One region of the Nodosilinea sp. FACHB-141 genome, then DNA from elsewhere that is predicted to be linked to it. Evidence: predicted binding sites of a transcription regulator. Region 1 holds the regulator's gene; each other region holds the start of a gene.
The links. The regulator HrcA, encoded in region 1, represses chaperone genes, less so after heat shock. The targets are predictions, from matches to a motif close to TTAGCACTCNNNANTNNNGAGTGCTAA.
Positions count from the first base shown of each region.

Region 2: groL (chaperonin GroEL) is a predicted target of HrcA. The motif match lies at 1,488-1,514, and genes of this name have one in related genera.
Region 3: groES (co-chaperone GroES) is a predicted target of HrcA. The motif match lies at 1,922-1,948, and genes of this name have one in related genera.
Region 4: groES (co-chaperone GroES) is a predicted target of HrcA. The motif match lies at 2,087-2,113, and genes of this name have one in related genera.

Region 1 covers NZ_JACJPP010000004.1:177,742-181,864, reverse strand. Annotated here, with positions in the region: gene H6F59_RS02120 (LysR family transcriptional regulator) at 1-231, opposite strand, end outside; gene H6F59_RS02115 (hypothetical protein) at 445-1,233, shown strand; gene H6F59_RS02110 (2Fe-2S iron-sulfur cluster-binding protein) at 1,327-1,812, shown strand; gene hrcA (heat-inducible transcriptional repressor HrcA) at 1,906-3,003, shown strand; gene H6F59_RS02100 (DUF4126 domain-containing protein) at 3,043-3,600, shown strand; gene hemH (ferrochelatase) at 3,597-4,123, opposite strand, start outside.
Region 2 covers NZ_JACJPP010000013.1:210,094-214,216, reverse strand. Annotated here, with positions in the region: gene carB (carbamoyl-phosphate synthase large subunit) at 1-111, shown strand, start outside; gene H6F59_RS14790 (GFA family protein) at 607-1,041, shown strand; gene H6F59_RS14785 (hypothetical protein) at 1,188-1,346, shown strand; gene groL (chaperonin GroEL) at 1,548-3,230, shown strand; gene corA (magnesium/cobalt transporter CorA) at 3,328-4,123, shown strand, end outside.
Region 3 covers NZ_JACJPP010000004.1:1,448-5,570, forward strand. Annotated here, with positions in the region: gene H6F59_RS01335 (SGNH/GDSL hydrolase family protein) at 1-875, opposite strand, end outside; gene H6F59_RS01340 (DMT family transporter) at 948-1,841, opposite strand; gene groES (co-chaperone GroES) at 2,038-2,349, shown strand; gene groL (chaperonin GroEL) at 2,585-4,123, shown strand, end outside.
Region 4 covers NZ_JACJPP010000007.1:456,869-460,991, forward strand. Annotated here, with positions in the region: gene groL (chaperonin GroEL) at 1-1,466, opposite strand, end outside; gene groES (co-chaperone GroES) at 1,725-2,036, opposite strand; gene H6F59_RS05510 (Dethiobiotin synthetase) at 2,330-2,674, opposite strand; gene H6F59_RS05515 (DegT/DnrJ/EryC1/StrS aminotransferase family protein) at 2,885-4,081, shown strand.

The DNA of each region.
Region 1 (4,123 bases):
AAGAATGCGATCGCCATAGCTCAGCAGCAAATGCCCTGCCTCGGTGAGCTGTGCCCGTCGCCCACCCCGGTCAAACAGCGGCACATCTAGCTGGCGCTCTAGGTTTTGCACCTGAAGGCTAACCGCTGGCTGAGACACGTATAGGCTGTCTGCCGCTCGTTTGAAGCTGCCCTCCGCTGCAATAGCTTTGAGAATACGCAGCTGATCGAGGGTAAAGGGAAGGTCAGACATGGGCATTAACCCTAACGTACGATAATCCTGGGCTGCCAACAAACCATGATAGTAATACAGGCTGCTCCCCGTGGTGCCACCGCACCACCTCTGGGTAAACTAATGACCCAAGCTCATGCCTTTTAAGGCCGGTGCTGAATTAAGTCTGCCATCCCTAGATTACTTGGTTCGGGACACTCAACACCAAAATTTAGAGCGAGACCCTAAGGATTTATGAAACGTCAGGTGATCCAGAATGTCCTGAATTTGCCCGGCATCTCTGGGATGGCGCTCATTGACGGACGCAACCGCCCCTTCTTCTTTGGGCCAGACATCAGCCTCAACTCCCATCAGCAGGATGCCCTCGCCCAAGGTATTCAGCAGGTGGTCGAAACCACTCCCGCCCATTTCGACACCTTTACCTTTCGCTTTGCCAATCAGCTGGCCCATATCTACAAGCTCGATCAGGGCCTGATTTTGCTGGTGCTCATTACCGACCAAATGCCCCTGGCCGACTATCGCACGGCGATTGGTCAGCTCAAGGCCACTCTGGTAGAAGCTCCCCACAATGCAGTGTCTACCTTTCGCCTGCTGGCTGGCTGCGTCACCCTCGGCGGTGCTAGCACGATTTCTGGGGCTGCAGCCCCTCCGCTGGAGCCTACGGCCCCTAAACGGGGTACCCTAACTCCAAGCTGCCAGGAGGTAATTGCGGCCCTCAACCACCTCAGTGACGGGGCTATCCAATACCTGGGAAAAACCATGGTGATCAACACTTGGAAGCAATCGCGCCCAGCTCACCCCTGGCTAGAGCAGTTTGAGATTCAAAAGGATGCCCACTTTACTGTTGCCGCCGATGGTAAAGCGCCTTTGACAGCAGAACAACAGCAGTGGATAAAAGACTGGGTGACAGCCTTTTTGGGTCGCGGCGGCAGAACTATCCGCAATTTTCAAACTCTGGCTACTGGCCAGACCCTTACCCCTCAGGAGAAGGGTCTTTTGCTAGAGCTCTCGTCTAGTAGCTAGCTAAGCGGGGCTTGAGCAGGTCCCCATGGCTGCCGCTATGCTCTTAGCTGATAACCAGGCTCTTTCTTCTATATTTTTACCCCCGTAGTACCCATGGCCAAAACTGTTCGCCTAGAGCCTATTGCCCAAGAAACCTCCGTTGAAACCAACGGCAACCTGCTTTCTGTACTTTTAAACAAAGATTTAGATGTACTCAAGGAGTGCGGTGGCCGAGGTATGTGTGCCACTTGCCATATCTACGTGCAGTCGGGTATGGAGGCCCTGACTCCGATCAACCGCCGTGAGCAGCGCACCCTGGAGGTAATTACTTCTTGCAAGCCCAATTCGCGGTTGGCCTGCCAAGCCCGAGTAGTGAACAACGGCGTCATCGTTGAGCTACCACCGGGGATGTACGTTAATTCTCTCCAGGACATTGAGGCGCTGATTGGCCGTCGAGCTGACCAGGATCTGCTGCACCCCATCACCGGTGAGGTGCTGGTGGAGCAGGGCAAGCTGATTACGCGATCGACGATGGCCCAGCTCGAGAGCACCGCTAGTTTCAAGGTGGGCGAATTCTTCAGCCAGAGCAAAGATTTGTAGGCTCGGGCCTGTAGGCTGAGGGGCAATGCCGAACCTCAGAAAACATCTGTTATGGTAAGGCAATGCCGTAGTTGAGTTTTATACCAACCCCCTATGGACCCTGCCCCTCCCCTGAGTGCTCGCCATGAGCAGGTGCTTCAGGCCACCATTCGTCACTACATTGCCACAGCAGAGCCGGTCGGGTCACGGGCCTTAGCCCAGGAATATAACTTGCGGGTTAGCCCAGCTACGGTGCGCAACACCATGGGCTTGCTCGAGAAATATGGGCTGCTATATCAGCCCCATACCTCATCAGGGCGAGTGCCCTCTGATTTTGGCTATCGACTCTACGTAGACCGGCTGATGTCGCCGTCGGCCCGGGTGGGTCGCCGGGTGGATGCGGCATTGTCAGAAGAGTTGCGCTGGATGGGCCGCAGCCTGGAGTCGCTGCTGAAGGAGGCAACCCAGATTTTGGCTCAGATCAGTGGCTATCTGGCTCTGGTAACCGTGCCCCAAGCCAACACCGTACTCATTCGCCATATTCAGCTGGTGGTAGTAGATGGGGGGCAGGTGCTGATGGTGGTGGTGCTCGACTCGTTGGCGACCCAGTCGGTGGTGGTGCAGTTGCCAGCAGTTCTAGGTTCGGCTACGTCGGGGGCGGTCGGAGAACCCGGTCGGCGGGAGCTAGAAATTTTGTCTAACTTTTTGACCCACCACCTGCGGGGTCGGCCTTTGGCCGATGTAACTACTCTCAACTGGGGCGATCTCGACGCCGAATTTGAGCACTACGGAGTACTGTTATGTCAGGCACTGGGGGATTTAGCGCAGCGATCGCAGGCCGCCGAAACCCCTCAGCTGGTGATTAGCGGCCTGGCTGAGGTGCTGCGCCAGCCCGAGTTCTCCGATGCCCAGCGCATTCAGTCGATCGTGCGTTTGCTAGAAGAAGACCAGTCGCAGCTGTGGCCGTTGTTTTTTGCCACCCCGCCCGTGGCAACTCAGACGCTAAAGGGCGTAGACGTCAAAGTGTGGATTGGCGCTGAAAATCCTTTAGAGCCCATGCAGGGCTGTGCCCTGGTAGTGTCTAACTACACCCGACACGATACCTCTGTTGGCAGTGTGGGGGTATTAGGACCAACCCGTATGGTGTACGAAAATGCGGTGGCGGTGGTTAAAGCGGCGGCCGACTACCTATCTACTGCCCTGAGCGAATAGGGTATCCCTGAAAACAGCCCGAGCCGAAAAGGGAAGACCGTGATTATTACAGAATTACTGGCTATTTTGTCGATCGCGGCGGCGACGGGGCTGCGGCTGGCGCTGCCGCTGCTGCTCATCGGCCTGTTGTCTGGCCCCCAACTCTGGTCCAATGTGCCCCTGCTATCACGGTTGCCCCCAGCTTTGGTATTGGGGGTGCTGGTGAGCTGGTCAATGGCCGAGCTGATGTTGTCGAAGAGCAGTGACAGCCAGCGGTTTTTTCAGGGTTTAGAGCTGATATTGAGCCCTGGTGTTGGCGCTCTGGCAGGGCTAGGGGTGGCTCGAACCTTTGGCGTAGAGGGCTGGATCTACCCCCTGATTGGCCTGATCAGCGCCCTGCTGGCCCTAGTGATTCAGCTGTTGCAGATGGGTCTCTTTTTTCGGCCTCGTCGCCCACCCCTGTGGAGCTTTTTTGTAGTTGATGGGCTGTGCATAGTGCTCGCCATATTGGCTTTTGATGCCCCCAACCAGGGGGGCATTATTGCGCTGCTGCTGCTGTGGCTGGTGATTCGCACCTCATACCTGTGGCAGCATTGGCCGCGGCGATCGCGGCCCTAGAGAATGCCTACAAAGTGCAGGGGGCCGCGCCCGCTGACTAGCTCTAGCAGCAGAGCCAAAAAGCCCACCATAGCCAATCGCCCATTCCACACCTCGGCGACGGGGGTGAGCCCCCAGGCCGATCGTTCCTGGGGGTAAATTTTGACTTTTTTGTCAGGCTGCACCACGTCGGAGAAGAGCTGGCGTGGGGCCTCTAGAGCCTCGGTGACCATGTCGGCCATGTCGGCAATAAAGCGGGGATGGGTGTTGAGGGCGGGCACGCGGTGAAACCCGTGAATACCCGCTTCTTCGGCAATTTCGCGATACTCAATGTCGATCTCTTGCAGGGTCTCAATATGCTCGGAGACAAAGCTAATGGGGACTACTACCAGGTCTTTTACACCCTGCTGGGCGAGCTGCTCGATCGCATCTTCGGTGTAGGGCTGGAGCCACTCAACTGGCCCTACCCGACTCTGGTAGGCCAGGGTGTGGGGGTTGGAGCGGTTGAGCGATCGCATGATTAGCTCGGTGCAGTGCTCGATCT
Region 2 (4,123 bases), on a different contig from region 1:
GTACCGATCATCACCACAATTGCGGGAGCCAAGGCGACTGCCTCGGCCATCCAATCCCTGCAACAACACCCCCTCCAGGTGAAGTCCCTCCAGGAGTATGTGGGGATGTAGATTGGTTGCGTAACAGGCTCGACTCTTTGAGAATAACAACGCGGAGATAGCATAAATAGATGCTGGACAATTCCTGATTTCAAGGGATTGTCCAGCAAAGGCGAGGAATAATACCAAAAAGCCCCATGCTCAACTTCCAAATGCGCTGAATAATTCCTAAATCTTGCGGACTGATTCGGCAAGTATAATGGTCGGTTTCTTAGATTTGGATATTCTCTTGTAGATCTGCTGAATTATATTAAATATCAGGGCTCTCAACCCGGCGTATCTGCTATTTAATACATAGTTAGATAGCTTGAGCGATGGGTAAGAGCAGGAATCGAAAAGTTATTCGCCAGTACAAAAAACAATTTCTTAAGGATTGCTGATGGAGGCGTCCTTGGACTATCCACAATCAATTCTTTTGAGCTATTTGGGGTTGAATAAGATACAGAAGACTATGTATGTTCTTCAAGTTTAAAGAGCCTTCGTGAGTAGAAAGATGAGGCGGATTTTATGTCAACAAGTTTTACTGGCGGCTGTATGTGCGGAGCGATCCGTTACGAATGTTCGGCAAAACCTATCGCAATGGGATTATGTCACTGCCGGGATTGTCAGCGAGCGACAGGAAGCGCATTTGCTGCGGCGTTGATGGTACCTCGCAATACTGTAACTATTTTGGGAGAAGTCAAATATTATGAGGTGATAGGCGATAGCGGCAACCCGATTAGTCGTGGCTTCTGTGCTCATTGTGGTTCCCGATTATTTGGTTCACGTGCGAATGCTGATTTTATTAGTATTCAAGCAGGGAGCTTAGACGATCCAAGTTGGTTTAAGCCTCAGGTAGACCTTTATGTTTCGAGTGCTCAACCGTGGGATCACTTGAATCCAGATTTGATAAAATTCGCTAAATCTCTGCCACCTAACAATTCAAATGCATCAGACGTTTGAAAACTTTTGATGTTGAGTTTGAGGTCGTCGATCGCCGCTTTTCTCAACACATATTGCAAGAAGATTTATGCAGTAGTCGCCGTCTTTGATCCTAAATGTTTTAATTTTTGCCCTGATATCTAGCATATATTGCTTAAGGAATTGCCATGCACCCACTTGCTCGCCTGGTAATTGATGTGCGAAAAGGGTTAGGCGATCGCACCGGGGCTGTTATGCTGCCCCAGGCCGAGGCCAACATTGCTAAACTGCTAGACGAGTGGTGCGATCGCCGCCTAACCCATCATTCACATCCGTCCTTCTGTTAGGCCTTGCTCGCTCTCACGTCCCAAAGCGCTCGGCAAAACCCACAAGAAATTTCCCCATTTTAGGAAAAACGGCACCCTCCGCCGTAGAGGATCGGTTATTGCGACTTACCGACCGTCTCCTGCAGCGGTACTCTAGCGAGGTTAGCACTCTGACATAGTGAGTGCTAAGTTTGTCTCTGGAGAGCTGAAAGACAGGACGACATGGCAAAAAGAATTTCCTTTGATGAGGCTTCGCGGCAGGCCCTCGAAAAAGGCGTCAACGCCTTAGCCGACGCCGTTAAAATCACCCTCGGCCCCAGGGGGCGCAACGTCGTACTTGAGAAAAAGTACGGGGCACCACAGATTGTCAACGACGGCATCACCATTGCCAAAGAGATCGAACTAGAAGACGCTTTTGAAAATATGGGTGCTCGCCTCATGCAAGAGGTAGCCTCTAAGACCAAAGACCTGGCGGGCGATGGCACCACCACCGCCACCGTGCTGGCCCAGGCCATGGTTAAAGAAGGTCTGAAGAACGTGGCGGCAGGCACCAACCCCGTCAGCCTGCGTCGCGGCATTGAGAAAGCCGTTGCCCTGCTGGTGAACGAAATCGCCGCCGTGGCCAAGCCCGTAGAAGGCAACGCCACTATCGCCCAGGTCGCCACTGTCTCCGCTGGCAGCGACGAAGAAATTGGCAAAATGATTGCCGAAGCCATGGATAAGGTGACCAAAGATGGCGTCATCACCGTGGAAGAATCAAAGTCTCTCTACACCGAGCTAGATGTTGTCGAGGGGATGCAGTTCGATCGCGGCTACATTTCCCCCTACTTCGTCACCGACCAAGAGCGCATGGTGACCGAGCTTGACAACGCTCGCGTGCTGATCGTCGACAAAAAAATCAGCTCTATTCAAGATCTGGTGTCGGTGCTTGAGAAGGTAGCCCGCGAGGGTGCTCCTCTGCTGATCATCGCTGAAGACATCGAAGGCGAGGCTCTGGCGACCCTGGTGGTCAACAAAGCCCGCGGCGTGCTGAATGTGGCGGCGGTGAAAGCACCGAGCTTTGGCGATCGCCGTAAGGCCATGCTTCAAGATATCGCAGTACTCACTGGCGGCCAGGTAATTTCTGAAGAAGTCGGCCTCAGCCTTGATACCGCCGACCTGTCCATGCTGGGCTTGGCTGTTAAAGCCACCATCACCAAAGACACCACCACCCTGGTGTCGGATGCGGGCAACAAAGCCGACATCGACAAGCGCATCGCTCAAATTCGTAAAGAGCTGGCCGTCACCGACTCTGACTACGACAAAGAGAAGCTCTCCGAACGCCTGGCTAAGCTAGCTGGCGGTGTCGCCGTAATCAAAGTCGGGGCCGCCACCGAAACCGAGCTCAAAGATCGCAAGCTGCGCATCGAAGATGCCCTTAGCGCCACCAAGGCTGCTGTAGAGGAAGGCATCGTCCCCGGTGGCGGTGCTACCCTGCTGCACCTGGCCCCCAAGCTGGAGTCGCTCAAAGCTTCCCTCAGCGCTGAGGAAGCCATCGGTGTAGACATTGTCATGCGGGCTGTGGAAGCGCCCCTGCGGCAAATCGCCGACAACGCTGGCCAACCCGGCTCTGTGATTGTCGAAAAGGTGAAGGCCATGAGCTTCCCCACGGGCTACAACGCACTCACGGGTGCCTACGAAGACCTGATTCAGGCGGGCATTATCGACCCAGCTAAGGTCGTGCGCTCTGGTCTGCAAGATGCGGCCTCGATCGCAGGCTTACTCCTCACCACCGAAGCCCTCGTGGTCGATATCCCTGAGCCTCCCGCTCCCGCTGGTGACCCCGGCATGGGCGGCATGGGTGGCATGGGCGGCATGGGTGGCATGGGCGGTATGGGTGGCATGGGCGGCATGGGCATGATGTAGTCTGCCCCCAGTCATCTCTGAATAAATGCTTAACCCATAGGGGCACAGTTACGGCTGTGCCCCTATGCTTTATGTGGAATCGTTGAGAGTCAGAGCCATGTCGCGCCGCACACCAAACCCAGGGGGCCACCCATCCTCCTCGCCGGGCCAAGCTAATCAGGCACGGGTCGAGCGAGTTGACGCAGAGGCGTTGAGGGCGGCGGCTGTTAACACCCTCAACGCCTCGCCCCGCGAGGGCAGAAAGAAACTGATTGACTTCAACTATTCGACCCCCGGTACGCTCCCGGGCACGCTGAATATTCCTGACGATGCCCTGCCCACAGAGCTGCATTTGATGGACTATGGCCCCGACACCCTGCGTACCGCTACCATCGACCACCCGGTTGAGTGCGAGGCTCTTGGTAAACCCGAAACTGTCACCTGGCTCGATGCCCGCGGGTTGGGTAGCGAAGACATCCTGCGGCAAATCAGTCAGACCTTTGGCCTCCACCCCCTGATACTCGAAGACATTGTCAATGTGCCTCACCGTCCCAAAATCGACTTTTACGACGACAAAATTCTGATCATCATGCAGATGGTGCAGCCCAAAAGAACCGGTTCTGGGGTGGGCAGTGAGCAGGTGAGCTTTGTCATGGGCAATGGCTTTCTAGTCACGTTTCAGGAAGAGCCAAATTGGGACTCGTTTAACCCGGTGCGCGATCGCATCCGGCGGGGTACCGGCACCATTCGCACCCAGGGGGCCGACTACCTGGCCTATGCCCTGATGGATACCATCGTTGATAGCTTCTTCCCGGTGCTAGAGGTAATTGGCGAAACCCTTGAAGATCTTGAAGAAGAAGTGGTTGCCAACCCCACCAATGCCACCATCAAAAAAATTCACCGCATGCGCCGGG
Region 3 (4,123 bases), 180 kb from region 1:
GGGTCGCTGGGCAAATTGAATAAATCGTTGGCCCCGGCCCACACTACATAAAGACTGTCAGGGTCAGCCGCGCCTTCCCCGATGCCGCCCAGATAGCTGTCAATTTCGTCGAGCAAGCCCGGTAGGTCAGTCTCTGTGCCCGTGAGCAATGTAATTACAGGGTCGAGGCCGTTGTCACGGCCTGTGGTGGCTCCCCCCACGGAAAAGTTTTGCACCTCGGTAGGCTCTAGTCCGATGTCGCTAGCCAGGTAATCAACCCAAAGATCGCCGTTAGAAAATCGGCCCTCAGAGTAGGGAAAGGGCGGGAAAAAGCCCGTTAGCCCAAACAAGTTGCCAGGGTCTGACAGACTATCGCCAAAGATCGTGAGGCCGTTAAAGCTGGGCACCAACGCCTGGGTTTGAAAACTCTCGGCGGTGAGACTGGTGGCCTCCACATTTAGGAGAATGACGCTGGGTTCTGGCTGGTTCAAGTAGCGCAGGGTAGTGTTTGCCCCCTGCTGAGCGATCGCAATCTGCCCAAAACTCAAGCCTCCTTGCAGCAAGAAGCGATCGGCCCCAGGAGCAAAATCCACCACAGTATCAACCCGGCCATCGTTTTTGAGCACAACGGTATCCTGCCCGGGCCCGGTAAAGAGCTGGTTGTTGCCCACCCCCCCATCGAGAACATCATTGCCCAGGCCACCTAGCAGCCAATCATTTCCTTCGGCCCCAAACAGCTGTTTATTACCCCAGAGACCGACTAAAACTTCGTCTCCCGTGCCGCCGTTGAGCACATCATCGCCAAAGCCACTGACCAAAACAGTACTGCCGAAGATATCAAGGGGACCAAGATCAGCAAGAAACGGATTCAAAAAAGACGGTAAAAGCGATGCCATAACGCCTCCAGAGAGTAAAGCGGGTTGAGTCAAAAGCTATGCCCAGAGTAGCGAATAGCACACCTGACTAGCTCACACTTTAGGTTGACTGAGCACTACATTTACACCCAGCAAAATCAATCCCATGCTAGCCACCATCGTCGCCGTCAAGGGCTCTCGAAAAAATAGCCAGGCCAGCCCCGCCACAAAGATCGGCACCAAACTATAGACCACGCTAGCCGTGCGGGTGGGGCCAACTTGCTGAATGCTGAGGTTAAACAACAGGTAAGCCACCCCCGACGCTGCCACCCCCATATACAGAATGGCGATCAGTGAAGTTAGAGATAGGATCGCCAGCTGCTGCCACCAGCGCTCTAACGAGGCCACTACCAGAAGTTGCCCCACCCCGGCCACGGCGGCATAGAAGGTAATCGTCAACCCCGAGTAGCGCTGGCTCAGCTGCTTAATGATTAAGGAATACACCACCCAGCACAGCACGGCGCACAGCATAAGCCCGTCGCCCCGATTGAGCTCTAAGGTGAGCAGAGTAGTAATGTTGCCGCGAGTCAGCAGCGTCAGCACTCCCAGCAGCGCCAGCACAATGCCGCCGTACTGGCGGCGGGTCAGCCGCTCGCCAATAAACAGCGCCGCCAGCACCCCCGTTACCACTGGATTAAAGGCATTAATAATGGCGGTATTGGCTGTGGCCGTGTAGCGCAGACTGCTAAAGAAAAAATAGTGATAACCCACCACTCCAAATAGACCCAATAGCGCCATTGCACCCCAGTCGGCGCGAGCGACGGTGAGAGCCTTGCTCGGCTGAGCACTGCGGGTGATAAACAGGCCCAACACCGCCATGGCAATGATGTAGCGCAGCAGCGAAGTGGTCAGCGGCCCCAGATCGACTGTGGTGTATTTGCCCGCTACGAAGCTGCCCGCAAACAAAAAGCTGGTGAGAATGGGCAGCAAAACCTTGAGTTTAAGCATCGATCAATCCTACATAGAGCAACCCAGTTCGGGAACCCGTACAGAAGGCTTTGTTGCGATCGCCCCCCTGGCGTCGTAAATTAGCACTCGGAGCTTGCGAGTGCTAAGCTCTGAAAATCTGTGTAATGCGTCTGAGCGGGGCCGAGTGCTAATTCCCCCAGGCGCTGTCTTAATAGCAAATCCGGAGAAGCATTGTATGGCAGCTATCACTTTGGCGGCATCTAGCGTTAAGCCCCTAGCCGATCGAGTTTTGATTAAAGTAAGTGCGTCCGAAGAGACCACCGCTGGCGGCATTCTGCTACCTGACACCGCCAAGGAAAAGCCTCAGGTGGGCGAGATCACCGCCGTAGGCCCCGGTAAAACCGACGATAAAGGCACCCGCCAGGCGCTGGAAGTCAAAATTGGCGACAAGGTGCTCTATTCCAAGTACGCCGGTACCGACATCAAGCTGGGCGGCGACGAGTTTGTGCTGCTGTCTGAGAAAGACATCCTCGCCGTTCTCGGCTAAATCAATTTTGGATTTTAGATTCGAGATTTTGGCAGCGTAGAGTGGGCATTGCCAACCACGACCGCTGCTAGTTGCAAGGCACTATCTGCCATTGCCTCTGCTGAGTTCCGTTGGGTTCCGCTACCGCTTCACCTAGCCTGCTTAGCTGATTCTCTGAGTTCTAATTTCCTCAATTCCCTTCGCTTCACGTTTTCATCATTCACTTCCTATCTTCTTTCCGGAGAAATTCGATTCTATGGCTAAGCGCATTGTTTACAACGAAAACGCCCGTCGCGCCCTTGAGCGAGGCATGGACATTCTGACCGAGGCCGTTGCCGTTACCCTCGGCCCCAAAGGCCGCAACGTGGTGCTCGAAAAGAAATTTGGCGCTCCTCAGATCGTCAATGACGGTGTCACCATTGCCAAAGAAATTGAACTCGAAGACAACATCGAGAACACCGGCGTAGCCCTGATTCGTCAGGCCGCTTCCAAAACCAACGACGCTGCTGGCGACGGCACCACCACCGCCACCGTCCTGGCCCACGCCATGGTTAAAGAAGGGATGCGCAACGTCGCCGCTGGCGCCAACGCCATCTCCCTCAAGCGCGGCATCGACAAAGCCACTGCGTTTCTGGTCGAAAAAATTGCTGAGCACGCCCGCCCCGTCGGCGACTCTAAGTCCATTGCTCAGGTGGGTTCCATCTCCGCCGGCAACGACGAAGAAGTGGGCGCTATGATTGCCGAAGCCATGGAGAAAGTGGGCCGCGAAGGCGTCATCTCCCTAGAAGAAGGCAAGTCGATGACCACCGAACTGGAGGTCACCGAAGGGATGCGCTTTGACAAGGGTTATGTCTCCCCCTACTTCGTCACCGACACCGAGCGCATGGAAGCGGTGCTCGACGAGCCCTACATTCTGATCACCGACAAGAAAATTGCCCTGGTGCAAGATCTGGTGCCCGTGCTGGAGCAAGTCGCTCGCTCCGGTCGTCCCCTGATCATCATTGCTGAGGACATCGAGAAAGAGGCGTTGGCTACCCTGGTGGTCAACCGTCTGCGCGGTGTGCTGAATGTGGCCGCTGTGAAAGCGCCTGGGTTTGGCGATCGCCGCAAAGCCATGCTCGAAGACATCGCCGTGCTGACTGGCGGTCAGGTGATCTCTGAAGACACCGGCCTCAAGCTCGACAACACCAAGCTTGACATGCTGGGTCAGGCCCGCCGCCTTACCATCACCAAAGACACCACCACCATCGTCGCCGAAGGCAACGAGCAGGATGTCAAGGCCCGCTGCGAGCAGATCCGTCGTCAGATCGACGAAACCGAGTCGACCTACGACAAAGAGAAGCTGCAAGAACGCCTGGCTAAGCTCTCCGGCGGTGTGGCCGTGATCAAAGTTGGTGCCGCCACCGAAACCGAGATGAAGGACCGCAAGCTGCGCCTCGAAGACGCTATCAACGCCACCAAGGCAGCTGTTGAAGAAGGCATCGTCCCCGGCGGCGGTACCACTCTGGCTCACCTGGTGCCCGACCTCACCACCTGGCTCGAAGCCAACCTCACCGCTGAAGAGCACACTGGAGCTGCGATCGTGGCCCGTGCCCTCGCCGCTCCCCTGATGCGCATTGCCCAGAACGCTGGCCAAAACGGTGCCGTAATCGCCGAGCGCGTCAAAGAGAAGGACTTCAACGTTGGCTACAACGCCGCCAACGGTGAGTTCGTCGACATGTTTGATGCCGGTATCGTTGACCCCGCTAAGGTGACCCGCTCTGCTCTGCAGAACGCGGCCTCCATCGCCGGTATG
Region 4 (4,123 bases), on a different contig from region 1:
AACATATCGACAAACTGGTTGTTGGCCGCGTCATAGCCGATGTTGAAGTCTTTCTCCTTCACCTGCTCAACGATGACGGCACCGTTGAAGCCCGCGTTCTCAGCGATGCGGCTAAGGGGGGCGGTGAGGGCGCGAGTGACGATTTGGGCACCCAGCAGCTCTTCGCCGCTGAGGTTGTCGCTGGCCCAGGCTTCGAGCTGGGGTGCCAGGTGAGCCAGGGTGGTACCGCCGCCAGGGACGATGCCCTCTTCCACCGCTGCCTTGGTGGCGTTGATGGCGTCTTCGAGGCGCAGCTTGCGGTCCTTCATCTCGGTTTCGGTGGCAGCACCGACCTTGATTACGGCCACACCGCCAGAGAGCTTAGCCAGGCGCTCTTGCAGCTTCTCTTTGTCGTAGGTCGACTCGGTCTCGTCAATCTGACGACGGATCTGCTCGCAGCGAGCTTTGACCTGCTGCTCATTGCCTTCAGCCACAACGGTGGTGGTGTCTTTGGTGATGGTGATGCGACGGGCGCTGCCCAGCATATCCACTTTCACGTTGTCGAGCTTGAGGCCAGTGTCCTCAGAGATCACCTGACCGCCAGTGAGCACGGCGATATCTTCGAGCATGGCCTTACGGCGATCGCCGAACCCAGGCGCTTTCACAGCGGCCACGTTCAGCACACCGCGCATGCGGTTCACCACCAGAGTAGCCAGTGCCTCTTTCTCAATATCTTCGGCGATGATCATCAGGGGCTTGCCGGAGCGAGCGACTTGCTCCAGCACGGGCACCAGATCCTGTACCAGGGCAATTTTCTTGTCGGTGATCAAGATGTAGGGCTCATCCAGCACCGCTTCCATGCGCTCGGTGTCGGTGACGAAGTAGGGTGACAGGTAACCCTTGTCGAAGCGCATACCCTCGGTGACCTCCAGTTCGGTAGTCATCGACTTGCCTTCTTCGAGGGAGATGACGCCTTCGCGACCGACTTTATCCATGGCGTTGGCAATCATTTGGCCAACTTCGTCGTCATTGCCGGCGGAGATGGCACCGACCTGGGCGATCGACTTGGAGTCGCCAACGGGACGGGCGTGCTCAGCAATTTTCTCAACCAGGAAGGCGGTGGCTTTGTCGATGCCGCGCTTCAGCGAGATCGCGTTGGCTCCAGCGGCGACGTTGCGCAGGCCTTCTTTAACGATCGCATGACCCAGCACCGTAGCGGTGGTGGTGCCGTCGCCAGCAGCGTCATTGGTCTTGCTTGCAGCCTGGCGCAGCAGAGAGACGGCGGTATTTTCAATATGGTCGTCTAGCTCAATTTCTTTAGCAATGGTGATGCCGTCGTTGATGATTTGAGGTGCGCCGTACTTTTTCTCTAGCACCACGTTGCGGCCTTTGGGGCCGAGGGTAACGGCCACGGCTTCAGCCAAAATGTCGAAGCCACGCTCTAGAGCGCGACGGGCATCTTCGTTGTAGGTGATCGTTTTAGCCATCGGTAAATAATCCTCTCAACAAAAGGTGAATTGTTGAACTAACTGCGTTTAGTTGACGTTTGTAGGGTGTGTTACGGCTTTGCCTAACGCACCGGGCTCGCTTTGAAGGGCTGTTTCGAGTGGATGAGACATCTCCTTAAGCGCTCTCTGAGTGGTGCATTGCTTCGCGAATGCACCCTACGGTTGGGCGGCGATCGCATCGGTTAACGGCGGGCGGTGCCCACCCTACCTGGCCAAAATCGCCAATCAAAAATAGGCCTAGCCAAGGGCAGCTAGAATATCAGACTCGCGCAGCAGCACGTAGTCATCGGTGCCGAGCTTGATGTCAGTGCCGGCGTACTTGGAGTAGAGCACCTTGTCGCCGACTTTGACTTCCACAGGCTGGAACGAGCCATTGTCATCGCGCTTGCCGGGGCCGACCTGCACCACTTCACCCACCTGGGGCTTTTCTTTAGCGGTGTCGGGCAGCAAAATGCCGCCAGCAGTTTTTTCTTCAGCTTCGCTGACCTTGACCAAAATGCGATCGCCCAGAGGCTTCACAGTAGACACACTCAGGGTGACTGCGGCCATAACGTACCTCCAAAGGTTTGCTTAATGAATGTTGAATCGGACAGGACGCGTTAGCACTCTCGCATCCTGAGTGCTAATTTAGCCGCCAGAAAGTTATCTCGGCAATTCTCTGGGAGGTGTGGTTTGCCGTACTTGGGTGGGAGGGTGGATGGGTAGGTGGGTAGGCGGGTGGATGAGTAGGGGGTGCATGGAAATGCAGTGCAGGTTCAGAGACTACGAGGCTTAACTTCTTGCTTACTCATCCACCCATCCACCCATCCACCCGCCTACTCTCCCACTTCCCCACTCCCCACTCACCCCTGCCACTCCCCAAACACAATCGACTGCGCTGCTTTCCCAATTCGCCCTAGGTCTTCGTCGAGCAGCGGTGGCCACACAACGCCAGCCTTTTGCCCCTGGGCGTAGAGCTGGCGGCTTTCGTAGGAGAGGATGAAAAGGGCCTGGGTGAGGGTGCGATCGAGGGTGGGTTCGTTCTTTAGGCCTTCAAACAGCGCCTTGAGGGCGAGCAGCAGAGAGGTGACCTGCCCAGGCACGGGCGGTTTGCCCTGGCGCAGGCAAGCGATAAAGGTATCGGGCAGGTCTTCGCGGGTGCCAAGGGTTTGGCGGACGACAAATTCGCGAGAGGTTTCAAAATCCATAGGGTAACGGTAGCTGAATTAGGGTGATTGAGCCCCGCGTGTGCTGATGGTTGCGCTTGAATCAAGGCTAAGTTTACCGCCTGGTCGGATTTCAGCAGCATGGAACTGTAGAACGGTGCCTCTTCTTCAATTGATAAGGCGTCACAGTATGCGGGCAAGCTGAGCATAACTGGCGTCGTCCGTCGTTAACCCAAACCTATGCAGGTGAGTATGACCATCCCTTCTCCACTGGCAGCTCCTTTAGCGGTTCCTTTTGTCGATTTGACCTGGCAGCATGGGCCGTTGCAGGAGACCATTCAGGGGGTAATTAACGCCGTTATCACCCAGGGAGACTTTGTGCTGGGCCAGGCATTAGCTGACTTTGAGGCGAACTTTGCCTTGGCCTGCGGCACGCAGTTTGGGGTAGGGGTCGGCTGCGGCACCGATGCGATCGCCCTCGGTCTGATCGCCTGTGGTGTTGCCTCCGGCGACGAGGTGATCTTGCCCGCTAATACCTTTGTGGCGACGCTGATGGGGGTGCTGCGGTCAGGGGCGACGCCCGTCTTTGTGGACTGCGATCGCACCACTGCCTTAATGGATCTCGATGCTGCTGAGCGGGCCATCACCCCCCGCACTCGCGCCATTTTGCCCGTACACCTCTATGGCCAAATGGTTTCGCCGCAGGGACTTCTGGATCTGGCCCACCGTCACCAGCTGATTATCTTTGAAGATGCGGCCCAAGCTCACCTAGCCCAACGCGAGGGCTACACCGCCGGTTCCATCGGCCTGGGGGCTGCCTTTAGCTTTTATCCCAGCAAGAACCTTGGCGCGTTGGGTGACGGGGGCATGTTTGTCACAGGCGACGGGCTGGTTGCCGGGACGGCGCGATCGCTGCGCAACTATGGCGCCACCAGCAAGTACTACCACACCGAACCCCAGGGTACCAACAGCCGCCTCGATACCATGCAAGCCGCTGTGCTCAACGTTAAACTCCCCTATTTACCGGGGTGGAATCAGGCTCGCTATGCGATCGCCCAGCACTACGATCGCCGCCTTGCCCCCCTGGTTGAGCACGGCATCCTCCCCATGCACAACGATGCTGGCCCCGGCCATATCTACCACCTCTACGTGGTGCGCATCACCGACACCTGCCCCAGCGATCGCGCCCATCTTCAAGCCCAACTCGCCAATGCTGGCATTCAAACCGGCATCCACTACCCCATCCCCTGCCACCTGCAACCCGCCTTTAGCGCCCTCGGCTACGGTCCCGGCAGCTTTCCCCAGGCCGAAGCCCTCAGCCAAGAGATTCTCTCCTTACCCATGTATCCCGGCATGACTTTCGAACAGGTCGATTACGTCGTAGACGCTATGGTTGAAGCAGTAACCGCCGCTAAGTCTGTCGGTGTTTTGCAAGCCGTGAGTGGGTAGGGAGTAAGTGGGTAGGGGTTAAGCAAGTTTTAGCAGCACACA